2 regions of the Planococcus sp. 11815 genome follow, and region 1 is predicted to be linked to the other one. Evidence: a T-box and tRNA genes for the amino acid it is inferred to sense, from the RefSeq annotation. Region 1 holds a T-box; the other holds one or more tRNA genes.
The links. A T-box is a leader RNA that pairs with one kind of tRNA and senses whether it is charged. The one in region 1 lies ahead of trpS (tryptophan--tRNA ligase), so its partner is inferred to be a tRNA-Trp.

Region 1 (14,517 bases):
CAGCCGGGAACAAAAGAATATGCGGCTGATACTGAATCAGTTTATACCCATCATTGATCAATGTCCCAAGAGACGCATCCGGAGCTTGAAGCCCGAGCCCGATAAAGCTCAAGAATGCTTCGAAGAAAATCGCGCCTGGAATCGTGAACATCGTGTTGATGATGATGACGCCAAGAACGTTCGGCATCAAATGCTTCCAGATGATGCGGGTATCGCTTGCGCCAAGCGTGCGGGCTGCGAGGACGAATTCCTGGCTCTTATATTTAAGAACCTGGCCACGCACAACCCGCGACATTCCCGTCCAACCGGTTATAGTCAAGGCGATGATGATCGCGAGTATCCCCGGGTCCATGATAAGGATAAAGAGGATAACGACGACCAGGTTTGGAATACCTGTCAAAATCTCAACAATACGCTGCATGACATCATCCACACGGCCTCCGAAGTAACCAGAGATCCCGCCATAAATGACACCGATCAACATATCGATCGCTGCTGCAACGAACGCGATGAACAAGGACACTTGTGTCCCTTTCCATACACGCGAGAACATATCCCGGCCAAGACCGTCTGTCCCGAACCAGTAATTCTGTTCAACATTCTTCATTTCGTACATATCGACTTCACGCCCGCCAAGGGTACCTACCCCGTCCATGATGCCTAGGTTTTCGATGACCGGCATTTTCGGCGGCAAGTTGGCATGTGTAATGGTCTGGTCATTTGGTTCGTAAGGGCTGATCATCGGTCCGATAAAGGACATGAGAACAATCAAGCCAAAGAGAATCAAACTGATGATTGCGCCTTTGTTTTTCTTCAGGCTGCGCCAAGCATCCTGCCAAAAGCTAACACTTGGTTTGGAGATTTTTTCTGCCTCTTGTGTATCTCTAGGGATGCGAGTGAATGCATCTTGAGGAAGCTTTTCATAATTCTGTGTCATTAACTCTTACCTCCTGAAAGACGAATACGAGGATCGATGACGCCGTACAAAATATCCACAACCAAAATGACGACAATTAAGAATACAGAGAAGAAAATGGTTGTACCCATGATAATTGAGAAGTCATTGACCATGATTGATTTTACGAATTGCTCACCGATTCCAGGAATCGCAAAAATCTGCTCGACTACGAGTGAACCTGTCAAAATGCTGACTGCCATTGGCCCAAGAACCGTAATCAATGGAATCAAAGCATTTCGGAATGCGTGTTTGAAAGCGATTTCAGACCCGCTGGCCCCTTTAGCTTTTGCTAACGTGATGTAGTCAGATCCAAGAACTTCGATCATTTCTGTACGAATAAACCGTGCAGCCGTTGCCAGTGGGAACATCGCCAATGCTATTGATGGCAATACGCTGGACATGAATCCATCTTTCCACAGCGCCACTGGGAACAGGTCCCATTTTAAACCGAGCCAATATTGTAGCATGGATGCAAAAACAAACGATGGAATGGATATACCGATGATTGCAACAATCGTACTGCCATAATCCACCCATGTATTTTGCCTGAGCGCCGCGACCATCCCGAATAGGATTCCAAGAACAGTTCCGAGGAGCATTCCTTGGAATCCGATCTGGGCTGACGGCCCCATGCGGCTTAAAATAACATCCGTTACGTTTGCGCCTTTGAATTGGTTAATCGAAATACCCAAATCACCTTGTAACAAACCAAACATATAATCGAAATATTGAACAGGAAGGGGTTGGTCCAGTCCGTACCGTGCCTCTACGACTGCCCGTTGTTCAGGAGATAGCTTATCTGCGGAAGCAATTGGGGAACCTGGTAATATTTTCATCAAGAAAAATGTAAACGTGGCAATAAGCGCTAAGGTGATGAACATATAAATTAATCTTTTTCCAATATAGCGTGCCATGGTGCACCTCCAAAATAAAATCGCTCTATTATATCAAGCATCAATCGACACTTGTATTTTTCTGATTAAGCAGAATACCGTTAATTTTCGGTGAATTTATCTACAGTAGAAAAGAGAGTATATCAATCCCTTGATATACTCTCTTTCTATTATGTTTTCCTAAAGTACATTCAGTTGGGAATTCTTATTCCTTACCGGAAATGTAAGCCCATTTGTAGCTGTAATCTCCACCGAATGGGTGTTTGATGATGTTGTTAACATATGGCTTTTGAAGGGACATGATACCGCGCTGATAGATCGGTGCGATAGCAGCGTCTTCTTCAATCAAGATTTTTTCAGCTTGAGCCATTGCTTCCCAGCGTCCTTCAGCATCCTGTGCCAATTCGCCTTTAGCTTGCTCAACCAAGTTATCGAACTCTTCACTAGAGTAAGACATCAAGTTGTGAGAAGAGCCAGTTACGAATAGGTCGATGAATGTCATTGGATCCTGGTAGTCAGGGCCCCATCCAGAGTTTTGGATATCGTAGTCTTGTGCTTCATCAAGCTCAAGGCGTACGCCGAATGGTACAGCTTTCAAGTTAACTGTCAAACCTTCAAGGTTTGTTTCAAGTTGCTCTTTCAAGTAAGCATCCATTTTACCTGCAAGCTCAGAGTCGCCGCCGAGAAGTTCCATAGTCACTTCTGTTTCGCCGATTTCCTCTAGGCCTTTTTCCCAATAAGTTTTCGCTTCTTCAGCGTTGAATGGCAGCATGTCTCCATTGATATCACGGAAATCTTCGCCAGCTTCGTTGAAGGAGAAATCAGTTGGTACAAGGTAGTTAGCTGGAAGTGATCCATTTGCTAGAACTACATCTACAAGGTCTTGCTTGTTGAAGCCAGTAGCAATCGCTTTACGGATGTTTTCGTTAGCAAGTGGAGTTTCTTCGCCATTACGTTCTTGGTTAAATTTCAAGTAGAACAAAGTTGGTTCAAGTTCTTTCACCACTTCTGGGTCTTCAGCGTATTGCATTGCGAATTCGCCAGAAAGTCCGACACGGTCTTTTTCACCAGATTGGTAAAGGTTAACTTGCGTAGAAGTTTCTTTTACAACGTCAACATTGATTGTTTCAAGTTGAACAGTTTCAGCATCCCAGTACTCAGCGTTTTTCTCCATTGTCCAAGTCAGGCCAGTGCCATCCCAGTTAGTAAGAGTGAACGGTCCGTTGTATAGGATTGTTTCAGAGTTAGAAGCGTAGTTATCGCCTTGCTCAGTTACGAATTCTTCGTTCAATGGGTAGAATGTACCGAAAGCCATCAATGACATGAAGTAAGGAGTCGGGCGCTCAAGTTCTACGACAAGAGTCTTGTCGTCTTCAGCTGTGATTCCTAGTTCAGAGACTTCCATGTCCCCTTCAGATACTTCTTTAGCGTTTTTAATTGTTCCTGCCATCATGTATGGTCCGTAAGGTGAACCGGTGGCTGGATCAATCGCGCGCTGCCAAGCATAGACGAAATCGTTAGCTGTGATCGGTGTACCGTCCGACCAGTTAGCATCACGTAGTTTGAAAGTATACGTCAAGCCATCTTCACTGATCTCAGGCTCGCCATCAGCAAGTGCAGGTTCAGCAATGTTTTCTTGGTTCAAGCGGAACAAACCTTCGTTTACGTTGTTAAGGATGTTGAATGCTACTGCATCCTCAGCAATCGAAGAATCCATTGACGGGATTTCTGCTCCTTCGACCAAGTTTAGTTCTTGTACAGAGTCAGGCTCGCCGCCGTTGCCTTCTGCGCCTTCTGTACCTTCTGTGTCTGTGTTTTCTGTCCCAGTATCAGTGTCGTCTCCGCCGCCGCAAGCAGCTAGGAAAGCACTAAGTACCAAAACCAGGCCAAGTAGCCATAAAATCTTGCTGTTTTTCACTGATTTTGCCCCCTTAAATTTTCTGAAAAATTGGTACATGATTAATTATACATAAATATTTTTTGTTGTACAGCGTTTTTTTTGGAATATTTTACACTTTCACCATTAATCATGCTGTTCATAATATCACTAATAGGCTGAAAAGCGCGTCGTGTAAGCGTTTTCTTATTAGATGAATTTCGAATAATTTTTTGATTTTTTTTGTTATTTCTTCTACAATAAGAACGAATAGGGGTGCCATAATGAAAAAAATAATCATCGGAATTGCCGCTGTGCAATTGGTCATCGTACTGACGATGCTTGCGCGAAGCGAACCGTTTTCACTGCTGTCATATATCAATAACTCCTTTATCTACGGGGGAATCCTTGTATTTTTCGGTGCCTGGGTATTCGTCGTCCGGACAGGGGTTTTCGATGTATTTACGATGAGCATGCGCAAGGTGTTCAAAAGCAAGTCCACGCTCGAGGACGACGAGATGCGCCTCCCATCGGAAGTGTTGGCATTCTCAAGTTCCCCACTCTTGATCGTGGGCGGGGCGACTTTGGTTGCCATGGCTATTTCTTTGGTGTTCTATCAATCGTAGAATTGCGTATTGCAGCGCCAATCTCTTTTGTATTATAATAAATTCAATACAAAATGAGCGTTGACAAAGAGTAGTAAATGCAGTTTCTTCTATAATAAGAGAGCTTGTGGTTGGTGTGAACAAGCAGAAGACTGTATTGAATGGACTTTCGAGCTAAAGCGGCGAAACAAGTAGCCGCTTTCGAGTTCTCCACGTTAAGGAGATAAGAGGCCGCTGCTGCGGCAACCAGGGTGGTACCGCGGAACCGCACATCATTCGTCCCTTTAGTTCCAGGGACGGAGATGTGCTTTTTTGTATCCATTTTTAGTTTACCCATTAGAGGAGGAATTGCATTGAAGAAAATTTTTTCAGGCGTACAGCCAACCGGTATGGTTACACTCGGCAATTATATCGGAGCGTTCAAGCAGTTTACTGAACTGCAGGAAGAATACGATTGTATTTTCTGCATCGTCGACCAACATGCCATCACCATGCCACAGGACCGGCTTGAATTAAGAAAGAATATAAAATCGCTTGCCTCGCTATACCTTGCTGTCGGCATCGATCCGGAAAAAGTTACGCTGTTCATCCAATCGGAAGTGCCGGCGCACGCACAGGCCGGCTGGATGCTGCAATGCGTCTCGACCATTGGTGAGCTCGAACGCATGACACAGTTCAAAGACAAATCGGCCAAGGCCGCTTCCATCTCTGCCGGACTCCTGACATACCCGCCTTTAATGGCTGCTGACATTCTTTTGTACCAAACGGACATCGTCCCTGTCGGCGACGATCAGAAACAGCATATCGAATTGACACGCGACTTGGCAGAGCGGTTCAATAGAAAATACAATGACATCTTCACGATACCGGACATCCGGATACCGAAACACGGTGCGCGCGTCATGTCCTTGCAGGATCCGACGAAAAAGATGAGCAAGTCCGATTCAAACAAAAAATCAATCATCACATTGTTGGATGATTTGAAAACCATCGAAAAGAAAGTGAAAAGCGCCGTCACCGACTCAGAAGGAATCGTCAAATACGATCCCGAAAACAAGCCTGGCGTATCCAACCTCTTATCGATCGAAGCAGCATTGACAGGGGCCTCCATCGACGAACTGGTCGCTAAATACGAAGGCGGCGGCTATGGTGATTTTAAAGCGGGTGTTGCCAAAGCGATCACGGACCACCTGGCACCGATCCAAGAGCGCTACTATAAATTGCTCGACTCCGAGGAGCTTGATACGATCCTCGATGAAGGCGCAGAAAAAGCTAATTTCATCGCCAATAAAACATTGAAGAAAATGGAGAACGCGATGGGCCTAGGACGCAAACGGAAACGCTGAGGCACTTCCCTCTCTCAAAGCAAAAAGGATGAACGAAGTGGCATGCCACTTGTTCATCCTTTTTGTTTTGTTTAAATTAACGCAACGATTTCGGATTCAACGCATCCTTCAACCCTTCCCCGATAAAGTTGATCGACAGGATCGTCAAGGTAATAATGATGGCTGGAGGCATCCAGATCCATGGCTTGCCTTGCAGGACATCCGGCTCGTTGGCAGAAGACAGCATATTGCCCCAGCTCGGTGTCGCTTGCGGGACGCCAAAGCCTAAATAGCTAAGTGCCGATTCGATGACAATCATCGTCGCAAAAATTAAGGTCCCTTGCACGATGATGGTCGAGATGACATTGGGCAACAGATGCTTCGTGATGACTTTGAACGGGGAACAGCCGATCGATAAAGCGGCCAGGATATACTCATTCTCTTTTTCTGCCAACACTTTGCTGCGCACCAAGCGGGCGACGCCGCCCCAGCTGAGCGCACCGATGACCATGATCAAGACCCATAAGCCATCCACGATGCCATAGAGGATCGTGTTCAAAACGATGACGAAGACAAGGAACGGGAAATTCAATACGAAATCCGTGAAGCGCATCAAGATGCTGTCGATAAAGCCGCCGAAAAATCCGGCAAGCGCCCCGACCACTGTTCCTAAAGTGATGACAATGAGCGTTGCACTAAAACCGACCAATAGCGAAATCCGGCCCCCGTAGAACAAACGCGTCAAGACATCGCGCCCGCTTTTATCCGTGCCGAGAAGGTGTTCGCCGTTCGGCTCGATATTCATCGCGCTGATATTGACTTTTGAAATATCCGGCAGCGGCGACAACACCGTTGCGATAAATGGTGCCGATAACGACATTAAAGTGACCAGTACGATAAAAAAGGAACTGATCATCGCCAATTTATTGCGCACGAATTTCCTTCTGGCAATCTGCCAAGGAGACAAGCTTCTTTCCGGCTTCTTCTGTTGGGTAATGGTAGTTGATGATGCCATTTTACTGCTTCCTCCTTAATCCAGGCGAATTCGTGGGTCCACGACGCCGTATAGAATATCTGCCAATAAATTACCAAACAAAGTAAGGAACGACAAAAGCATGGTCAAGGCCATCAATGTCGGATAGTCCCGGCTCGTCACGGATTCCAAGAACAGCTGGCCGATGCCCGGATAAGTGAAAATCGTCTCTGTGATGATGGCTCCACCGATCAATGCGGCAAAATCAAATCCAAGGAACGTGACTAACGGAATGATCGAATTGCGCAGGATATGCACATTATAGATTTTCTTCATCGGTGTGCCTTTCGCACGCGCTGTCCGGACAAAATCCTTGCGGGAATTCTCGATGATGTCATTGCGTAAAAATTGTGTGTAGCTCGCTGTGCTCATTGCCCCGAGAACAATCGCCGGCAGCAATACGTGGTGCATGCGGCTCACGTAGTATTCAAAGCTTCCCTCTTCCACCAAAATATCCACCGATCCGGCAAATGGAAACCAGTTCAACTGGAACGCAAAAATATAAATTGCGAAAACGGCAGCGACGAAAGATGGAATTGCCAGCATGACGTAGTTGAATCCTGCAATAGCATTATCGCCTAAAGTATAGGGCCGCCTGCCTGAATACATGCCCATAATGAACGCCATGATGTAAGTGATGACGAGAGCTGTCACGCCCAATAACAAAGTATTTGGCACTTTTTCCATGATCAAATCGAATACCGGAATTTGAAAGCGTGTAGATTTGCCAAAATCCCCTTGTACGAATCCAGTGATCCAATTAAAATATTGGACCGGCAAAGGGTCATTGTAGCCGAGCTTCTCACGCATTTCCGCTATGTATTCCGGGCTGGTGTTGAGCGGGTCGATTTCCCCGCTGAGTGAATCGCCCGGCATTAGTTTGGCGAGGCTAAAGACCACGATGGAAATCAAGATCAGCATCGGAATCATTCCAAACAACCGTCTAATCGAATATTTAAGCATAGGTACTCTCCTTGTCTGATAGGTTCTCTGCTGTGCTCTCGTGCACGGTAAGGATTGTTTTTTGAAACAGCCCTTACCGTGCATAAGAGCTTCATATAAAGATTCAACGATGGGCGGACCGCCCATCGTTGAAGGTTTGTTGCTGATTTTATTCTGTTACGAACCATTCAGCAGGGCTGTTTTGACCGGATACGTCATATTCAACTCCACCAACACGCGTGTTCAATGCCTTAATTTCTTCTAGTTCCGCGATGTAAAGCATCGGGAGGTCTTCGTTGACAATTTTCTGCCATTCTACATACAATTCTTTACGTTTTTCCTGGTCAGTGCCGACGATTTCGATATCAAGTGCATCGTCTAGCAATTGATCTGCTTCAGGGTTGTTATAGCGCGGGTAGTTCCAAAGCTGGTCTGCTTTCCATAGTCCAGATGGATCCGGGTCAGTTCCCGTGCCCCAGCCGCCGAAGAATGTTTCAATAGAAGCATCATCTTTTTCGACCATATCGTAGTAAAGGTTTACTTCGACCATTTCCACTTCAGAACGCAATCCGACCGCTTCGAAATACTGGGCAATTGCTTGTGCACGGGATTCGAAAGTCGGGTTGCCTGTTGCATAATGCGAGAATTTCACGACAAACTCGTCGCCATTTGGATCTTCGCGGAATCCGTCATCGTTCGTATCAACGTATCCTGCTTCATCCAGCATTTGCTTCGATTTTTCAGGATCGTATTCATATTGAGTCAATTCGCTGTCATCTGCCGAATTCCAGTGGGCAGACGGTACTGGCTTATTGACAACATCAGCATAGCCGAAGAAGAATGCATCTACCCATTCCTGGCGGTTCAACGCATACATCATGGCCTGGCGAAGTTCTTTGCTTTGGTATTTCGGAAGTTCTTCTGTAATCGTTTGGGATTCATTATCGAATTTACCGAGCTTGAATCCTACATAATAATAAGTCAATCCAGGGTAAGTGACGATTTCAACATTTTCTAGAGGCTCTACTTCAGGGCCGGATACCGGCTGAAGGGAAATCATATCGATGTCATTGTTCTGCAAAGCGCCGACAACAGAAGAGTTATCGATGACGCGCAGGACGATTTTATCCAAGTTGACATCGCCGTTCCAGTATTCATCGAATTTCGAGAATTCAACTGACTCGCCAGGAACGATTTTGTCGACTTTGAATGGCCCGATTCCGATTGGTGTCGAACGTACCCATTCCGACGCTGACATTTCGGCAACCGGTACATCGCCGAGAACGGATTCAGGCAGCGGATAAGCCCATAGGTTAGTTAAGTTGTTGACACGTGCTTCGTCGAAAGTGATGTTGATTTCATAGTCGCTCACCACTTCGATTCCTGAAATGGACTCGGCGTCACCGCTGCGGTAAGCTTCAGCACCTTCGATTGTTTGCACGTTTGCGTAGCGGGGGCCGTCATAGTCAGGATCTGCGATCGTTTCAAGCGCAAATACCCAGTCGTTGACAGTCAATTCTTCTCCGTTATGCCATTTCACGCCTTCTTCAAAAGTGAAGTTGAAAACTTTATTGTCTTCAGTTTCCCAAGAAGCGACGTTCGGTTCCGGCTCCAGGTTTTCGTTATAGCTGATCAATGCTTCATCGAATAGTTCGATGACTTCAAAATCAGTGGCAATGCCGTAAAATGCGGAAGAGTATAAACCTTCCGGTGGAGCATCAAGGCCGTATACGAGCGTTCCGCCTTTTTGTGGTTCGCCATCTGCGGCAGCTTCAGAAGAACCTTCGCCTTCTGAGCCTGACTCGCTGGCATCATCGCTGCCTCCGCCGCACGCCGCTAAGAATGCGGAAACAATGAGTACGAGCGCGAAGAGCCAGAGTAAGGATTTTTTCTTCATCTCTTTTCCCCCTAAAAAAATTTTTTTGATCAATACAAATGGCACGCGACTTGATGGCCTGGCCTTACTTCTGCCAACGCTGGTTTCTCTTGTGAGCAGATTTCCATCGCCATTGGGCAGCGCGTATGGAACGGGCAGCCGGCAGGCGGGTTTTGCGGGCTCGGCACATCCCCTTTTAAGACAATCCGCTCTTTGCGCTTTGCCGGATTCGGTTCCGGAATTGCAGAAATGAGCGCTTGCGTGTAAGGATGCAGCGGTTCTTTGTATAAATCTTTATTTGAAGCAAGCTCTACGAGGTTGCCCAAATACATCACTCCGATTCGATCGCTCATATGCTTTACGACACTCAGGTCGTGTGCAATAAAGAGATAAGTCAGATCGAATTCGATTTGCAGTTCTTTCAACAAGTTCAACACCTGCGATTGCACGGAGACATCGAGTGCGGATACCGGTTCATCCGCTACAATCAACTTGGGGTGCAGTGCCAGCGCACGGGCGATTCCGATGCGCTGTCTTTGGCCGCCTGAAAATTCATGGGCGTATTTATAATAAGCCTCTTCAGGCAAGCCAACTCGTTTCAGGAGTGTTTTGATTTCCAGCTCCAGCTCTTTTTTATTGCGCTTTTCATAATTCAGGATCGGCTCGGCGATGATATCGCCTACCATCTGCGTCGGATTCAGTGATGCATACGGATCTTGGAATACCATTTGAAAATCACGTCGCGCTTTTTGCAATTTGGATCCCGATAATCGGGTAATGTCTTTCCCTTCAAAGAGGATCTCGCCTCCTGTCGGTTTCATGAGCCTCAAGATGGTCCGTCCCGCAGTTGATTTGCCACAGCCCGATTCGCCAACCAAACCAAGTGTTTCGCCTTTTCGGATAGCGAACGACACATCATCCACCGCTTTGACATTGCCAATCGTCCGCTTAAAAAAGCCGCCGGTTACCGGGTAGTATTTTTTAAGATTGCGAATTTCGAGGAGGTTTTCACGCTTATCTAAATAATCGATACGGTCCTGGATGAAATCTCTAGTGGTCATAATGCGGCGACTCCTTCTCGTTCTCTTTTTCCGTCCGTGGGCCAGCTTTCTTCATATAATAGGCACGCAGCTTCATGGCGATCGGCCACTTCCGCAAGCTTCGGCGTCACCGTCAAACATTCCGCCATCGCCTTCGGGCAGCGGTTTGCAAAGCGGCAGCCAACTTGAGGCATATTGATGACGGACGGCACCAGTCCTTCAATCGTCGCGAGCTCTTCGACATCTTCGTCCATTTTCGGGATCGCTTTCATTAATAATTCGGTATATGGATGTTTTGGATCACGGAACAAATCTTCGACAAATGCACGCTCTACGATTTTGCCCGCATACATGACCAGTACTTCGTCGCAAATTTCGGCCACAACTCCTAAGTCATGCGTAATGAGGATGATCGACATATCATTCGCTTCTTGTATGCCTTTCAACAATTCGAGAATTTGCGCTTGAACTGTTACATCCAAAGCTGTCGTTGGTTCATCGGCGATCAACAATTTCGGCTGGCAGGCAATGGCCATCGCAATCATGACCCGCTGGCGCATTCCACCGGACAATTGGTGAGGATACTCCGTGACGATTTGTTCGGCACGCGGAATTCCCACTTGCTTCAATAAAGCGACCGACCGCAGCCGTGCTTCTTTTTTCGTCAGGTTCTCATGGTTTAAGATCACTTCTTCTATTTGATAGCCGATGGTGAAAACCGGATTGAGCGAAGTCATCGGTTCCTGGAAAATCATCGAGATGTCTTTTCCGCGAATGCTGTTCATCTGCTTATCCGAAAACGTGGAAATGCCCTGTCCTTCGAATTCGATCTCGCCGCCGCGAATCTTTCCGATGCCGTTTGGAAGCAGTTGCATAATGGATAACGACATGACACTTTTGCCACAGCCTGATTCGCCCACCACTCCGACAATTTGCTTCGGAAGGACATCGAAACTCACATTCTCGACTGCGTTATAATAATCCCCATCTATTTTGAAACCCGTTTGGAGGTTTTTGACCCGCAAGAGCGGTGCAGCCTCTTTAGATCCATACGTCATGAAAACACCTCAAAATTCTTTTTTTTCTGTCAATTCTAACTAGTTTTAAGCATATTACAAAAGTATTACATGCGCAATATAATTTTTGTATTTTAAGCAATGATTACCAAAATAGATAATCATTTCTCTCCTCCAATCCTTGCTATAAAAGCATTCCCCATCTTATTCAAGACGTGCATATTTTTTACCATTATAAGAAATGGATAATAAAAAAAGCTCCCGGCATCGGGAGCTTTTCAATAAGCTTTAAACTTTTTTCAATACGAGCGAAGCGTTATGTCCGCCAAATCCGAGCGAATTGCTCATTGCATAGTCGAATTCTGCAGCTCGAGCTTCATTTGCTACGTAATCCAAATCCAATTCCTCATCTGGTGTTTCGTAGTTGATCGTCGGTGGCATGACGCCTTCTTTCAAAGCCAGCGCCGTAAAGATAGCTTCAATACCGCCAGCTGCACCGAGCAAATGGCCAGTCATCGATTTCGTTGAGCTCATGCCAAGTTTATACGCATGGTCGCCGAACACTGTTTTGACAGCCATCGTTTCGAACAAATCGTTATACGGCGTGCTCGTTCCATGGGCATTGATATAGCCGACATCGGTTTTTTCGATTCCTGCATCTTCGATGGCTTGCTGCATGGCACGTGCAGCGCCTTCACCGCCTGGGGCTGGAGCTGTAATATGGTGCGCGTCACCAGTCGAACCATAGCCGACGAGTTCTGCGTAGATTTTTGCGCCGCGTGCTTTCGCGTGTTCGTATTCTTCCAGGATGACAATCCCGGCGCCCTCACCAATGACAAAGCCGTCACGGTTTTTATCGAATGGCCGTGATGCGGTCGTTACATCATCATTTGTTGTCAATGCGGTATTGGCCGTAAATCCTGCAACAGAAAGACGAGTGATCGGAGCTTCCGCGCCACCTGATATCATGACATCGGCATCGCCGCGCTGAATGACTTTAAAGGCATCGCCGATCGAGTTCGTGCCGGATGCACAAGCTGTGACCGAGCAAGAGTTAATCGCTTTTGCGCCGAAGTGGATCGACACCTGTCCAGAGGCCATATCTGGAATGATCATCGGCACGAAGAACGGGCTGATGCGGCGAACGCCGCGGGAATTCAATACGTCCATCTGGTTTTCAATCGTCTCCATCCCGCCGATTCCTGATCCGATCCAGACGCCTGTACGAAGTGCTGTCTTTTCATCCAACTCAAGCGCTGCATCTTTCATTGCCATGATGGATGATGCGAGTGCGTAATGGGTGAAGCGGTCCATCTTGCGCGCTTCTTTGCGTTCGATATATTCTTCGATCGAGAAATCCTTCAATTCAGCGGCAACTTTTGCCGGATATTGATCAGCATCGATGCGTGTCAACGGGCCGACGCCTGAACGTCCTGCCTTCACCGCTTCCCACGTTGATTCTGCGCTGTTTCCAAGCGGTGTTACGGCACCGATACCTGTAATGACTACACGACGATTTTCCATTTCTTTTACTTCCTTTCGCATATCCGATTATTTCCCCCACTTCATAGCAATTGCGCCCCAAGTCAAACCGCCACCGAAGCCGACCATGACGACGACATCATCGTCTTTAATCCGGCCTTCCTCTAAATCCTCCACAAGGGAAATCGGAATCGACGCTGCTGAAGTGTTTCCGTATTTTTGTATAGTCTTCGACATTTTCTCTACCGGCAAGTCAAGACGTGCCCGTGACGATTCCATGATCCGGATGTTCGCCTGATGCGGTATGAGAAAATCGACATCCTCTTTATCCAAACCTGCTTTTTCGATGACGTTGATGGCGGACTCGCCCATTTGGCGCACCGCAAATTTGAACACTTCACGGCCATTCATCACCAAATGCTTGTCTTGATACAAATGTTCCCCGCCTGAGCCGTCCGCTCCAAGCTCGAACGATAATATCCCGCGGCCTTCCGACACTTTACCGATTACGGCAGCGCCGGCTCCGTCACCGAATAGCACAGCTGTATTGCGATCTTCCCAATTGGTGATTTTCGAGAGCTTCTCAACACCAACTACTAGGACGTAGCGATACGTATCCGACTCGATAAATTGTTTCGCCGTAATGACACCGTACATGAATCCAGCACAGGCTGCAGAGATATCCATAGCGGCCGCATTCACGGCACCGATCTGTTGTTGGATATCGCACGCGACAGATGGAAACGGACGGTCTGGCGTAACTGTCGCTACCAGTATCAATCCGATGTCCGCTGGATCGATGCCGGCATCGGCAATCGCCTTTTGCGCCGCGACCCGTGCCATATCCGATGTATCTTGTTCATCGTTTGCAATCCGGCGTTCTTCAATCCCGGTCATGGTCCGGATCCATTCATCCGAGGTGTCCATGCGCTGCTCTAAATCAAAGTTGGTCAATTTATCTTCCGGCAGGCATCTGCCGGTACCGATGATTCCAGCATTCATATCTATGTCCCTCTTTTCGATTAACATCAATTATTAGTACCTGGTGTTAATGATACGCCCTTTTGCTATTGATTTCAAGTTGCCGACATATTTCTGACAAAAACTTTCGAAACGCGCGAAACTTTCTTTCTGAAAAGGCTTCCTTATGCTATGATAAAACTAGTTATTCTATATATAGAGGTGAAAACAGATGCAATATATTGGAACACTTTTCTGGTCTGTCCTTATTATTTCAATGTTGAATTATGTCGTAAGTGCGGTGCAAAACGTGCCATTCAACTTTATGATGGGTATCATCATGGCAGTGGCAGTCACTGTATTGGTCATCGTGATGGATGCCATCATCCCGAAAGAAGCAGCGAAAGAATATTAATCACAATAAAAACGGAAGCCGCGATGGCTTCCGTTTTTTATTTGCCCGAATCGGACGGTTTAGATAGGAAAAAGCCGCATTTCAATGAAATGCGGC
Region 2 (14,517 bases), 1.1 Mb from region 1:
CCAAATCCCGGAACAAAGCATGACCGTTACGGACTTATTGAAAAACGAATGGGGCCTCGGCAAAAAGACCGTGCACGAATTGCGCATGGCAAAAGGCGTCCGTCTCGAAGACGGTACAGAACCCCGCTGGCAGGAACCGCTCGACAAAGGGACGCAATTGACTGTTACGATTCCCCAAGCTGAGTCGCCGTACCAGCCAAACCCATCGATCGAACCTGAGATTTTATTTGAAGACGAGCACTTCATCATCGCCAATAAACCGAAAGGGCTCGCAACACACCCGAACGATAACCACCAGGATGATACGTTCATCAACGGCTTGATGGCTTACGTCCAGCAATCCGGCGGTTCGTATATCGAACATATCCACCGGCTTGACCAAGGCACTTCCGGCGTGTTGCTATTGGCCAAACACCCGATCGCCAAAAACGTCATGGACCGAATGGTTGAACAAAAGCTTGTGCAGCGTGAATACGAAGCACTCGTTAAAGGCCTCGTTCGCGGGCAATCCGGAACGCTCGACTTCCCGCTAGGCCGCGACCGCCATCACGCGACGCGACGCCGCGTTTCGCCGAACGGGCAAAGCGCCGTCACCCATTACCAGGTCATCAACCGCGCAGATGGCCGCTCGCTGCTTCACTTAACTTTGGAGACTGGGCGTACGCATCAAATCCGCGCGCATTTGTCGCACGTCAAGCACCCGATCATCGGCGATGAATTGTACGGAGGGCCGCCGACTGAAGACGGCGAATACTTCCTGCATGCTTTCCGCATCGCGTTTAAACACCCGTTCACCGGGCAGCAAATCGATATCGAAGCAAAACAATAACCAAAGGCCAGCGAATGGATTCGCTGGCCTTTTTTATTAAACTTTGATTTCGTCCGGATGGGTTCCGCTCCGCCAATCCTGGTTGAGCGCTGAAATCTGTTTCAGTTCTTCCTCACTTAATTCAAAATCAAAAACATCGGCATTTTCAACGATGCGCGACGGCGTCACCGATTTCGGGATGACAATCAGGTCATTCTGGAGATGCCAGCGAATGATGGTCTGCGCGATGGATTTCCCGTGCTTTTCGCCGATTTCCGACAGCACCGGATCTTCGAGCAGACGCCCTCTCGCAAGTGGCGACCAGGAAGTGACCGCAATGTCTTGTGCCGCACAAAATTCGCGCAGTGATTCCTGCGTCAATTGCGGATGCAGCTCGATCTGGTTGACCATCGGTTTCGTATTGGCCTTGGCCAAGATCTTCTCCAGGTGATGCTGCTGATGATTCGAGACGCCGGCAGCACGGATCAATTTTTCATCATATAGCCGCTCGATCGCACGGTAGGTTTCCTCGAATGTATCGGGAATTGCCCAATGCGTCAAATACAGATCCAGATAGTCCATATCCAGCCGTTTCAATGAAGCTTCGAATGCACGCAAGGTCTGGTCGTAGCCCTGGTCGGTGTTCCACACTTTTGATGTGATGAACAGTTCTTCACGCTTCACGCCGCCTGCGCGGATTGCTTCCCCGACCTCTGCTTCATTGTCATACACTGTAGCTGTATCGATCGCTTTGTAGCCTGTTTGGATTGCTTTTACCATCGCTTCGACCGCCGCTTCTTTATCGGTCATCTTATAGACGCCAAGGCCGAAACGCGGCATTTCCACTCCATTATGTAAGGTTTTTGTTGATTCAATCGTCAGATTCATAAACATTCTCCTCCTGTTCTTTTTCATTGTACAAATTGTCGACAGGAATTTCGACTATTCCAGCTTGTTGAAAAAGTTAAGAGGCCGTATTTCCCGAAGCTTATCGCTCGCTTTCCGCGGGCGGGAATCGAGCCTCCTCGTCACTTCGTTCCTGCGGGGTCTCTCAAACCCGCTTTTCCCGCAGGAATCGAGCGAACGCTTCTCCGGATACTCAGATAAGTCTTTGATTTTTGAATGAAGAAAAGATAATTCCTTTTTAATTCATAGTTGGTTAATAGACTTCTTTAACACTTTGAAATTATCGAAAGGAATTTCGACTATTCGCCACTAGATTGAGAAAAGCTCTTGCATCCGATATTAAAAACGAATATTATTAAACGTGTTGTTCAAAATGTTCGTGTTTATAAGGAGGATATTCCATGTTTCAGTTAAAAGAACACGGAACTGACGTCAGAACCGAGATTACAGCCGGTATGACAACGTTCCTGACGATGGCATATATCGTCATCGTCAACCCGGTGATTTTAGGTGCTGCCGGCGTTCCGTTCGACCAGGTTTTTCTCGCCACCATCATTGCAGCAGTCATCGGTACATTATGGATGGCATTGCTCGCCAATTACCCGATTGCCATCGCGCCGGGCATGGGGCTTAACGCATATTTCACTTCCATGGTGCTCGCTTCTGACGGCGCCATTGATTATACGACTGCCTTTGCCGCAGTTTTCGTTTCCGGATTGCTCTTTGTCGCACTGTCTTTGACTTCAATGCGCAAAATCCTCATTGAAGCCATTCCAGAAAACTTAAAACACGCCATCACGGCAGGCATCGGCTTGTTCATCGCCTTCATCGGCATGCGCCTTAGCGGATTGATCGTCGCCAATGAAGCGAATCTCGTGGGGCTTGGCGACCTGACTTCGCCGCCTGTCGCTTTGACGCTCGCAGGACTCGCCATCACGCTTATCTTCATGTCCTTGAACATTCACGGCGGGATTTTCTTCGGCATGATCGCAACGGGCATCATTGCCTTCTTCACCGGGCAATTGAAATTTGCGGAAGGCTTCATGAAGTTGCCGTCGCTTCCGGAAGGCATCATCGTCTGGAATCCCATCGAAGCGTTCCTGCTCGTCGCCGAATTCGGGCTCTACGGCGTCGTGTTCTCGTTCCTGCTCGTCACGCTGTTCGACACGACTGGAACGATGATCGGTGTCGCAAAACAAGCAGGGCTCATGAAAGACAATAAAATGCCGCGCGTGCGCCAGGCGCTCCTCGCTGATTCTGTCGCCGCCAGTGCAGGCGCCATGGTCGGCACAAGCCCGACCAGCGCTTATGTCGAATCTTCCGCCGGCGTCGCTGCAGGCGGACGGACAGGGCTCACGACTTTGACCGTCGCCATCCTGTTCATCGCTGCTGCCTTTTTCGGGCCGCTCGTCGGCTCGCTTTCCGGCGTCGCCGCCATCACCGCTCCCGCTCTCATCATTGTCGGCAGCTTAATGATCGGCGCCGTCAAGCAAATCGACTGGGATCAATTCGATGAAGCGTTCCCAGCGTTCCTGATTGTTCTGGCCATGCCGCTCACCTCAAGCATCGCAACCGGCATCGCACTTGGGTTTATCTCTTACCCGCTCATGAAGATCTTCAAAGGCAAATGGAAATCCGTCCACCCGATCCTTTATATTTTTGCTGTGCTGTTCACGATCCAGATTCTCATTGCACCGCATTAAAAAATCCCCTGCATTTTTCTATGCAGGGGATTTTTTGTACCTTAATCGAAAGGGACGCTTACAAACCAATTTTCATCGTCTTTACATTTGCCCACAAAAAAACACCGATTTCTCGGTGCTTTTCTTGTTAGACTCTAGCTGAACGCCCGGACATGGCTGCGGAGAGCAATAGCACGATTGCTGTCAATAAGTGCAGTGCCCAGCCGATCAACGGAATCCAAGCGAGTGCACTTGTAATGATCCCCAGAATCGAGCCGAACTTCGGTGAATATTCTTTAAAGCAAAAGAACAACGTAATGGCGTGCAGCACGAACATGATGCCGAGCGGTGCATAGCCTGCAGAAATCACAAATCCGCCTCCGATGAACGGAATGGCCAGAAATGCCTCCGCAAGGCCCGTAATCCAAAGCAGTGCAACGGATGTCTTCATTTTCATATCAGTTCATCCCTTCCTTTTCTTCCTACCCCTATATACGCATCACATCCAAAAAAGTTTCAGGTTTTTCGGATGGACGGAAAATGTCCATATTTTCAAGTGGGTTCCATATTTCATTTTTCCCTTTGGTACGCTATACTAAACACAGATGCAAATTTCAAGGAGGTCGTCATTCATGAACTTGATCTTAATCTTGGGGATTTGTGTATCGTTTTTGGTAGCTATCTTCACTGCTGGATACGATGACAAACCAGGCACAGACAAAAGACAATAATGTGAAATGCAAAAGGACAGCGCCCACGCGCTGTCCTTTTTTGTCGTTTATTTTAAATTCGGGAAATCCTGTTGGCGCAGCGCTTCATACATCAAGATCGCTGCCGTGTTCGACAAATTGAGTGAACGGATATGTTCATTCATCGGAATGCGCAAACAGCGGTCTAAGTTGGCATCAATCAATTCCCTCGGTAAGCCCTTTGTTTCCTGACCGAAGACGAAGAAATAATCTTCCTCGGCATCCGAAAAATCGAACGAGCTGTATGTCTTTGTGCCAAACTTGGTGATGTAATGGTATTTGCCGTCAGGATAGGCCGCAAACAACTCATCGAGTCCATCGTGGTAATGGATGTCCACGTGCTCCCAATAATCGAGCCCCGCCCGTTTAAGCATTTTATCGTCCGTCGAAAATCCGAGCGGCTTGATCAAATGCAGGCTGACGCCCGTTCCCGCACATGAGCGTGCAATATTTCCGGTATTCGCCGGAATTAATGGCTGATATAACACAATGTGTATTCCCAAATCTCTTCACTTATCCTTTCGTTTCTGCAGAAAAGAATGCCAGGCCTTTGGCGATCTCCGCCAGCACCTCTTCATCTTTCTCTTGCTGCTGTGCATATTCGAGCGCTTGTCTTCCATCGTCCGTCCCGATGCGGCCAATCGCCCAAGCGGCCGTGCCGCGGATGACTGGGCGCGGATCCGTCTTCATCAATTCGATCAATGCAGGCACTGCCGGCTGCTCCTTGAAATGGGCAAGTGCCAAAATGGCGTTGCGCTGAATCGGCTTTTTGCCGCGCCAAGAACCTGATACATGGCCGAATTTCTCTTTGAACTCCCGATTGGAAATGGTCAACAACGGCTCGAGCAAAGGCTTGGCGATTTCCGGGTCCGGATCGAATTCCGGATGGATGCGATTGGCCTTGCGCTTATTTTTCGGGCACACGGTCTGGCACGTGTCGCAGCCGTAAATCCGGTTGCCGATTTTCGAGCGGAACTCATCCGGCAGGAAGCCTTTCGTCTGTGTCAAAAACGAAATGCAGCGCTGGGCATTGAGCTGCCCGCCCTCGACAATCGCACCGGTCGGGCACGTATCGATACATAAGCGGCAGTCGCCGCATTGATCTTCCATCGGCTCGTCGTATTCAAAAGGGATGTTGGTGATCATCTCGCCCAAATAGACATATGACCCGAACTCCGGCGTGATGATATTGGTATTTTTCGCACTCCACCCGATACCGGCCCGTTCTGCCACGGCACGGTCTGACAATTCGCCAGTGTCGACCATTGATTTCATGCGCGCCTCCGGATAATGGGCGGCGATAAAAGATTCCAGCAGCGCCAGCCTGTCCCGAAGTGCCGCATGGTAATCCTTGCCCCAGGAAGAACGCGAGAAAATACCACGCCGTGCCCCTTTGACACCAGGCGTCGCCCCTTCCATTTTGGAAGGATAGGCAATCGCAATGGCAATGATGCTCACAGGCTCTTCCATCAATAATTCCGGACGCGTGCGTTTCTCCACATCCGATTCCTCAAAACCGGACTGGAAATTCAATTGCTGCTGGCGGATCAAACGATGCTTTAAACTAAAAAAAGGTTCGGCCGAAGCAAAGCCGATTTTATCAATCCCGATTTCCGCGGCATACGCAACCAGTTGTTGTTGGAATTGATCCAAGTTCATGTCGATAACTCCTTGCTCCAATTTATGGTAAGATAAGGCTATTATTCACGGAAAGGATGATTGCTGTGGACTTTCGCGTAAACCCTGAAATTACAGAGATTGTGCCTGATTTCAAAATCGGCATTATTCATTATAACAATATCACCGTTTCGGATTCACCTCAAATGTTAAAAGGCCGCCTCCAACTGTTCCAGGAGCAATTGTTCTTCGATATGGACGATAAGGAATTGACGGATTTCCCTGGCCTTCTCGAATGGAAGCTGGCCTGGAAAGCGCTCGGAAGCGATCCGAACCGCTACCGGCCTTCTGCGGAAGCCTTGTACCGCCGTGTGCGCAAGCAAAACTATCTGGCCCCTGTCAATTCAGCAATCGATATGAACAGTTTTCTATCGCTTCAGTACGAAATTCCACTCGGTTTGTACGATACAGATCAAATTGAAGGCGATATCGAAATCGCCCTCGGCAAGCCTGACGACCGCTATGAAGGTTTGAATAACCGCGACAATACGCTCGATAACATCATCGTTACACGCGATGCAAAAGGCGCTTTCGGCAGCCCATACGTCGATTCAAAGCGCACTGCTGTGACACCGCAAACAACAGACGCAGTACACGTGTTTTACCTCCGCCCGTCCATGAACCGCGACAATGCCCTTCAGCTATTGACCGCTGCCGGCAATATGTTCACCGGAATCAATGGCGGCGAAGCGATAAGCTACGTCCTTTAATTGCCTGAAGCATACGCTTCAGGCATATTCTTTTTATTCTCCCCAAAACTCTAGTATTCTTTTGATACTGAGATAAAAAAGAGGGATGCCACATGAAGAAAGTCCATAGCGACGTTATCCAATTCCGCGGCAGCCATTATGATTTCGGCTATCATCAAGGGGAATTGTTGAGAGATTCACTGCTTTTGCCGAACCGAAAAATACAGCGCAGTGAGAATAGCAAGCAATTATTGGTGGACGAAACAAAAGCCATCGACATGCTCGAACGCTTTGCCCCGCGCATTTGGGAAGAAATCGAAGGCTTAGCCGATGCCTTGAAATGGCCATTTTACGACGCCCTCCGAGAATTCGGCGGCTATTATATCGAATATACACGCAGCGGCTGTTCGATCCTGAGCCGTTCTGACTTCCTTGTCCGCAACTATGACAGCTCACCGCAAGGCTATGAAGGCCGATTCGCCTTGTACGAGCCGACTGACGGGGGCTATGCATCCATCGGACCGTCCATGCAAATTACCGGACGAACCGACGGGCTAAACGAAAAAGGGCTTGCAATGGGCTATAATTTCATCAACCGTCGCAATTCAGCGGACGGGTTTATCTGCAATATGATCGGGCGCCTGATCCTTGAGCATTGCGCATCGATCGAAGAAGCGGTCGATTTATTGAAAGAATTGCCCCACCGCCGGTCGTTCAGCTATGTGTTGTTGGATAAGAGCGGACGTTCAGTCGTCGCCGAAACTTCCCCGCGCAATGTCATCGTCCGGGAAGCGGCAGTTTCGACCAACCATTTCGAAGTGTTATCGGAAGAAAACCGTTACCAGATTGACGATTCCAAACGCCGCGAGGAAGCGCTTCTTACGCATTCCACAACGTCCAATGACGCATACGCAGCGTTCCGATTATTGAACGACTCGGATCAGGGCGTATTTTCAACAAAATACAGCACGGCTTCCGGCACTTTGCATACAGCTTCCTATTTCCCAAACAGCTTGGAAGTCGGCTTCGCCATCGGTCCTGACCGCTTGCCGCTCATGTTCGATTTCCAAAAATGGCTTCAAGGCGAGCGCTTGCTGGCAAAACGCATCAACGGGAAAATCGACACCCATTTCCCGTTTCCGTATCTTGACGACCTGTCTTCATTGCAACAAAAAAACGGCTAGAGCACTCATATGCTCCAGCCGTTTTTTATTTAAACAAAGCATCGGTATGGGCGAAACCGATGCCGGTATCGACCTTTCCATAGACGGATGTATTGCGGACAGGCTTTCCTGCAAGCCATTCCCCAAACTTAAATACTTCGGGCTCCTGGTCGCCCCCAAGCGCAAACCACACTTCCTGCTCTTTCGGTAAATAAACAGATGTATGGATTGTTCCGGCCCAACTCTTATAAAGATTCGAAAACAAGCCGCGGTCCGTGTCATTGAACAAGCGATAAGCACGATACGCTTCCGCTGCATCTTCTGCATTCTGTTCGATAACTGACAAGCGTTCATAGGAATCCTTTAGATAATTGCGGTTTTCATGCTGCTGGATTTCAAAATGATTCGTACAAGCCGTTGCATCGCGCACCACCACTTTACGCGGCGTTGCCTCCATAACCTTTGTGGCACCGCTCTTATCGGTCACAACGTAGCTGAATGACCCGCGATGCGGAATATCTTCGACCAAAGCAACAGCTTCATCGATAGTCGCGCAGCTCTCGAGAATGATGCGCCCGATCATATAACAGACAAAGCCATCACCCGGGTTTTTCCGGTGCATAAAATTATAGCCCATCACCAAGCCATGCTCGTTCATCCCATCCATACGCCCCAAAATGCGCTGGCTCGGACCAATGATGGCATTTCCTTCCTCAGGTTGAAACAAGCAGAACCTGCCTTCATAGGTCTGTGGATGAAAGTCATAATTGCGCACCAAAAAGTCTTCGCCGCTGACGATTGAACAGCCCGACGGCGGCGCATCGATACGGTAACCGCCAAAATCACGAAGCACCTCATCAATCGGCAGCTTGAGGCTATCTTCAAGGCCTTTCAACTCCTCCCATAATTTCGGGGCGTATTCGTTGAACGCAGCTTGCGCTTCTGCCGGATCGATGACAAAACGTGGCCTCTTACTCTTCCATTGCCCGCGGCGATTGTGCAGCGTAATCGATTCTTTAAGCGCATTTCCTTGCATCATTCCATAATCATAATGGCTTCCTCTGAATTCGACGACTTCACTATGTATCTGTCTCATAACTCCTCCTTCATTCCCGCTTTAATAATTATTTCACAAGTTTTGAATTTCTGCTCATCAAGCGCACCACCCATTTTTCAAGCTCCACAATAATAAAGACGCTCATCCCGATCAGCAATGGCCAAATCCAATACCTGAGCCCGATCGGTTCCGTGCCAAGCAGCGTATTCATAAACGGCACATACGTCACCGATAGCTGCACTAAGATTAATATGGCCGAGACAATTAAAGCCGCTTTATTGGAAAAGAAATCACGATTCAGTGCAAAACGCCGCTCACTCCGGCAATTGAATAAATAAAATAGCTGTGAAATGACCAGGGCTTGTAAAGTCATGGTCTGCAAGATGCCTTGGTCATAATCTCTAGCTTCCAGCATGCTGTTCATCCATAAAATGCCCCCTCCGATAATCGCCGATGCAAAAGCGATGCGGAAAACATAATAGCCACTGAGCAACGGGCTATTGGCTTTCCTAGGTGGCCGCTCCATCGTACCAGGCTCGAGCTTCTCAAATGCAATCGCCAAGGAAATCGTCACAGCGGTAATCATGTTGACCCACAAAATCTGCACAGCAGTGAGCGGAATCGTAGTGCCAAATAGAATGCTGATAAAAATGAGCAGCCCTTCGGATACGTTTGTCGGCAATATGAACAGGATGGTCTTTTTCAAATTGTCATAGACGCGCCGCCCTTCCTTCACTGCATTGACAATCGTGCTGAAATTATCATCAACCAGCACCATCTCTGCCGCTTCTTTTGATACTTCTGTTCCTTTGATTCCCATCGCAATGCCGATATCAGCTCGTTTCAAAGCCGGTGCATCATTGACCCCATCACCGGTCATTGCACACACTTGCCCCTTGGCTTGAAGAGCTTCAACCAATTGCAATTTATTTGTCGGGCTGGTACGCGCGAAAATGTCATATTCCATGGCTGCAGCCTCTAACTGTTGTGCGTTTAAACCATCCAATTCCCTGCCTTCAAGCGCCTTGGCCCCATCACCGATTCCAAGCTTGGCTCCAATCGCCACAGCGGTGTCTTTATGGTCTCCAGTGATCATCTTGACACGAATTCCGGCTTTCTTGCATTGTACAATTGAATCGATCACTTCTTCCCGCGGAGGATCAATGATGCCAGCCATGCCTAGAAACTCAAACCCGCACTTCATATCTTCGTGATTTATGACTTCCACTGTGTAATCGACTTGCTTAACAGCAGCTCCTAAAAGGCGTTCTCCGCGTTTTGCATGTGAGGCTATCTTCGCCTCCCATTCATCCCTCTCTTCGCTTTGTATTATATCCAGTAGCTTTTCAGGGGCCCCCTTTGCATAAATCCATTTAGTTCCCCGATCTTCAACCAAAGCAGCCATGTATTTATAAGAAGAATCAAACGGAATCTTCATAATCACTGGCAACTTCTCTACTTCGTCATCCGCTTTCTCTGCAAGCGTCAACAGGCAGCCTTCCGTCGCACCTCCACTGATTGACCATTTCCCTTTTTTCCCTTTGAACAAATGCGCATCATTAACTGTTTTCACACAGGCTAAAAACTTTGCCAAGCGAGGATGATCAGCTAAACGAATGCCATCTCCGTTTTTCTTTAACATTCCTTCGGGTGAATAACCGACCCCACTAACATTGATTTCTTCATCTGCCAGAATAACAGAAGTCGCCGTCATTTCATTTTTCGTCAAAGTCCCTGTTTTGTCTGAGCATATTACCGTAACGGCCCCTAAAGTTTCGACTGATGGCAAGTTCCGTACAATAGCATTCTTCCCAGCCATCGTTTGGACACCCAAAGCTAAAATAATGGATAATACCGCTGGCAACCCTTCTGGAATGGCGGCTACGGTCAAGCCGATGATTGCCAATAATAGCTCAGCTGTGGCATAGTCATGGACCCAATAACCAATGAAAAACATGCCGATTGCACTCAGTACAATAATCACTGATATCACTTTTCCGAATTGAGCGGTCTGCTTTAATAAGGGTGTCTGTAATTTCTCGACCGATTCCATCGCGCTGCTGATTTTTCCGAGTTCAGTATCCCCTCCTGTTGCAATGACAACCCCAAACCCTGATCCGGCTGCAACAGCAGTTCCTGCAAATGCCATATTAGAACGATCCCCAAGCACCGTATCGCTCGATAGCCTCTCAGTCTGTTTATTTACTGCATCTGATTCACCAGTCAAAGAGGACTCCTCCACCTGAAGATTCGACGCTTCTACAAGCCGTATATCTGCGGGCACCTTATCACCCGCCCTTAAATAAACAAGATCCCCAGGCACCAAATCAGCCGCCAGAATATCTTTTCGTTTGCCCTCTCGCAGCACTCCAGCTTTAAATGAAAGCATTTCACGTATACTATCCAATGCTTTCTCAGCTTTACTCTGTTGAATATAGCCAATTGCCGCATTGATGACAACTACAGCTAAAATGACACTTGTATCAATATAATGTCCAAGTACGACTGTAATAACTGCCGCTGCCAACAATACATAGATCAGCACATCATGAAAATGCTTAAAAAACTTTATAACTCCAGGTTCTCGCTTTCCTTGAGGCAATTCATTGGCGCCAAAAATCTTTAACCTCTCTACAACTTCAACTTCACTCAACCCTTCTTTTAACAGAACTTCATGGTTATCAAGTATAGTCGTAAACTCTTGATCAAATCCTTGTTCTGTAACCACCTTGCCACCCCCGCCAAGATCGTAATTTTGATTATTATAACACGCAGCCTCCATTCTCCTACCGCATCCTATTATATATTCCAATACACGTAAAAAAGACAGTCTTCAAAGGAAGCTGTCTTTTTCAAAATACCGGTGTAGAGAGCCGATCCCCTAAGATGTTTCCATCACTACCCTTCCAACTTACCGCATCGGCCACGTCCGTCTCGTTCGATAACAGGCTACTCCTCAGCTAGTTTTCCATTAGTGGTTTTTCTAATAATAGTGCTACTCTTGTTACCAAATTAAGACAAAGAAAAAAGCCCTAACTGAAGTTAGGGCTTTTCAATACATTGCTTGGCAGAGCAATGAAAATGATACCGGCGGTCGGGGTCGAACCGACACTCCCGTGAAGGAACGGGATTTTGAGTCCCGCGCGTCTGCCAATTCCGCCACGCCGGCAAAATTGAATCCAGAAACAATTATTCATTGCTTTCAGGAACATTTATTATTATATTAGTAAACCGATTATTTTGCAAGGGGTTATTAGCTATTTTTTTAAAAAAATCTTTGCTGTATACAACTGCAAATCATTCGTATAAATAAAGAAAAAAACTCTGACTATAAAAGTCAGAGTTTTAAGCTTTCATCACTTGGCAGAGTGATGATCATTTGATACCGGCGGTCGGGGTCGAACCGACACTCCCGTGAAGGAACGGGATTTTGAGTCCCGCGCGTCTGCCAATTCCGCCACGCCGGCAAAATAGTTTGGAGGCGGCAACCGGACTCGAACCGGTGGTAAGGGTGTTGCAGACCCATGCCTTACCGCTTGGCTATGCCGCCTAGATAATGGAGCGGAAGACGGGGGTCGAACCCGCGACCTCCACCTTGGCAAGGTGGCGTTCTACCACTGAACTACTTCCGCTAAAGCTGGGGTACCTGGATTCGAACCAGGGCATGACGGGATCAAAACCCGTTGCCTTACCGCTTGGCTATACCCCAATAATACTGGGGCGGACGAGGGGAATTGAACCCCCGAGTGCCGGAATCACAATCCGGTGCGTTAACCACTTCGCCACGACCGCCACGCTATTATTATGTATGATATTAAAATTTCAAGAAAACATGGGGCGGACGAGGGGAATTGAACCCCCGAGTGCCGGAATCACAATCCGGTGCGTTAACCACTTCGCCACGACCGCCAACATAATATTTAAAAAAATGGCAGGGGCAGTAGGAATCGAACCCACATCGGAGGTTTTGGAGACCTCTGTTCTACCGTTAAACTATGCCCCTAAAAACTGGTGGTGGGGGGCAGATTCGAACTGCCGAACCCGAAGGAGCGGATTTACAGTCCGCCGCGTTTAGCCACTTCGCTACCCCACCTAATGGTGCCGGAGAAAGGACTTGAACCCTCAACCTACTGATTACAAGTCAGTTGCTCTACCAGTTGAGCTACTCCGGCATGGAGAAAAAATATGGTGGGTCAGGACGGAATCGAACCGCCGACACTTAGAGCTTCAATCTAATGCTCTACCGACTGAGCTACTGACCCATATTAATTAATAAAAATGGCGGTCCCGACCGGGATCGAACCGGCGATCTCCTGCGTGACAGGCAGGCATGTTAACCGCTACACCACGGGACCATTTGGTTGCGGGGGCAGGATTTGAACCTGCGACCTTTGGGTTATGAGCCCAACGAGCTACCGAACTGCTCCACCCCGCGATAATATTAAAGTTTCCTTCTATTTTATATGCATGAAAGAAATGGTGGAGGATGACGGGATCGAACCGCCGACCCTCTGCTTGTAAGGCAGATGCTCTCCCAGCTGAGCTAATCCTCCATTGAATGGTGACCCCTACGGGATTCGAACCCGTGTTACCGCCGTGAAAGGGCGGTGTCTTAACCGCTTGACCAAGGGGCCTTTATTTTGAGCTTAAGATACTGGCGGAGAGCAAGGGATTCGAACCCTTGAGACGGTTGCCCGCCTACATGATTTCCAATCATGCTCCTTCGGCCACTCGGACAGCTCTCCATAATTGGCTCCGAAGGTAGGACTCGAACCTACGACCATCGCATTAACAGTGCGGTGCTCTACCACTGAGCTACTTCGGAATAATAACCAGACTAGCGACGTCCTACTCTCGCAGGGGGAAACCCCCAACTACCATCGGCGCAAAAGAGCTTAACTTCCGTGTTCGGGATGGGAACGGGTGTGACCTCTTTGCCATCATCACTAGACTGTATTAATTTGAAAGACAAGATTTATTATATCAATAATACCGATTATTTCAAGTATTTTTTTAAAAATAATATCTTATTCTTTCAAAACTGGATAAATCGACATTGGAAACGCATGTTCAGTTTGTTGGTTAAGTCCTCGATCGATTAGTATTCGTCAGCTGCACGTGTCACCACGCTTCCACCCCGAACCTATCTACCTCATCGTCTTTGAGGGATCTTACTTGCTTGCGCAATGGGAAATCTCATCTTGAGGGGGGCTTCGTGCTTAGATGCTTTCAGCACTTATCCCGGCCACACATAGCTACCCAGCGATGCTCTTGGCAGAACAACTGGTACACCAGCGGTGTGTCCATCCCGGTCCTCTCGTACTAAGGACAGCTCCTCTCAAATTTCCTGCGCCCGCGACGGATAGGGACCGAACTGTCTCACGACGTTCTGAACCCAGCTCGCGTACCGCTTTAATGGGCGAACAGCCCAACCCTTGGGACCGACTACAGCCCCAGGATGCGATGAGCCGACATCGAGGTGCCAAACCTCCCCGTCGATGTGGACTCTTGGGGGAGATAAGCCTGTTATCCCCGGGGTAGCTTTTATCCGTTGAGCGATGGCCCTTCCATGCGGAACCACCGGATCACTAAGTCCGTCTTTCGACCCTGCTCGACCTGTCCGTCTCGCAGTCAAGCTCCCTTGTGCCTTTACACTCTGCGAATGATTTCCAACCATTCTGAGGGAACCTTTGAGCGCCTCCGTTACTCTTTAGGAGGCGACCGCCCCAGTCAAACTGCCCGCCTGACACTGTCTCCCAAGCCGCTAAGGCTTGTGGGTTAGAAGT

Region 2: it encodes a tRNA-Trp, which carries the amino acid that the T-box ahead of trpS (tryptophan--tRNA ligase) is inferred to sense. The anticodon was not compared.

What each region holds. Positions count from the first base shown of each region.
Region 1 is NZ_CP096991.1:2,184,214-2,198,730, forward strand. Features, by position in the region: gene opp3C (oligopeptide ABC transporter permease) at 1-937, opposite strand, end outside; gene opp3b (oligopeptide ABC transporter permease) at 937-1,872, opposite strand; gene M1Q06_RS11155 (peptide ABC transporter substrate-binding protein) at 2,057-3,769, opposite strand; gene M1Q06_RS11160 (DUF3899 domain-containing protein) at 4,012-4,353, shown strand; T-box leader at 4,405-4,619, shown strand; gene trpS (tryptophan--tRNA ligase) at 4,686-5,678, shown strand; gene opp4C (oligopeptide ABC transporter permease) at 5,755-6,672, opposite strand; gene opp4B (oligopeptide ABC transporter permease) at 6,688-7,653, opposite strand; gene opp4A (oligopeptide ABC transporter substrate-binding protein) at 7,802-9,529, opposite strand; gene M1Q06_RS11185 (ABC transporter ATP-binding protein) at 9,559-10,569, opposite strand; gene M1Q06_RS11190 (ABC transporter ATP-binding protein) at 10,566-11,606, opposite strand; gene fabF (beta-ketoacyl-ACP synthase II) at 11,853-13,088, opposite strand; gene M1Q06_RS11200 (beta-ketoacyl-ACP synthase III) at 13,116-14,048, opposite strand; gene M1Q06_RS11205 (YjzD family protein) at 14,239-14,421, shown strand.
Region 2 is NZ_CP096991.1:1,051,996-1,066,512, reverse strand. Features, by position in the region: gene M1Q06_RS05430 (RluA family pseudouridine synthase) at 1-829, shown strand, start outside; gene M1Q06_RS05425 (aldo/keto reductase) at 866-1,696, opposite strand; gene M1Q06_RS05420 (NCS2 family permease) at 2,116-3,417, shown strand; gene M1Q06_RS05415 (hypothetical protein) at 3,545-3,853, opposite strand; gene trmL (tRNA (uridine(34)/cytosine(34)/5-carboxymethylaminomethyluridine(34)-2'-O)-methyltransferase TrmL) at 4,175-4,648, opposite strand; gene queG (tRNA epoxyqueuosine(34) reductase QueG) at 4,659-5,804, opposite strand; gene M1Q06_RS05400 (B3/B4 domain-containing protein) at 5,870-6,532, shown strand; gene M1Q06_RS05395 (C45 family autoproteolytic acyltransferase/hydolase) at 6,625-7,695, shown strand; gene M1Q06_RS05390 (C45 family autoproteolytic acyltransferase/hydolase) at 7,721-8,770, opposite strand; gene M1Q06_RS05385 (cation-transporting P-type ATPase) at 8,799-11,459, opposite strand; tRNA gene M1Q06_RS05380 (tRNA-Leu) at 11,817-11,900, opposite strand; tRNA gene M1Q06_RS05375 (tRNA-Leu) at 12,115-12,198, opposite strand; tRNA gene M1Q06_RS05370 (tRNA-Cys) at 12,208-12,281, opposite strand; tRNA gene M1Q06_RS05365 (tRNA-Gly) at 12,289-12,363, opposite strand; tRNA gene M1Q06_RS05360 (tRNA-Gln) at 12,369-12,440, opposite strand; tRNA gene M1Q06_RS05355 (tRNA-His) at 12,448-12,523, opposite strand; tRNA gene M1Q06_RS05350 (tRNA-His) at 12,565-12,640, opposite strand; tRNA gene M1Q06_RS05345 (tRNA-Trp) at 12,661-12,734, opposite strand; tRNA gene M1Q06_RS05340 (tRNA-Tyr) at 12,741-12,824, opposite strand; tRNA gene M1Q06_RS05335 (tRNA-Thr) at 12,828-12,903, opposite strand; tRNA gene M1Q06_RS05330 (tRNA-Phe) at 12,918-12,993, opposite strand; tRNA gene M1Q06_RS05325 (tRNA-Asp) at 13,011-13,086, opposite strand; tRNA gene M1Q06_RS05320 (tRNA-Met) at 13,090-13,166, opposite strand; tRNA gene M1Q06_RS05315 (tRNA-Val) at 13,209-13,284, opposite strand; tRNA gene M1Q06_RS05310 (tRNA-Glu) at 13,291-13,365, opposite strand; tRNA gene M1Q06_RS05305 (tRNA-Ser) at 13,387-13,476, opposite strand; tRNA gene M1Q06_RS05300 (tRNA-Asn) at 13,482-13,556, opposite strand; rRNA gene rrf (5S ribosomal RNA) at 13,567-13,682, opposite strand; rRNA gene M1Q06_RS05290 (23S ribosomal RNA) at 13,810-14,517, opposite strand, start outside.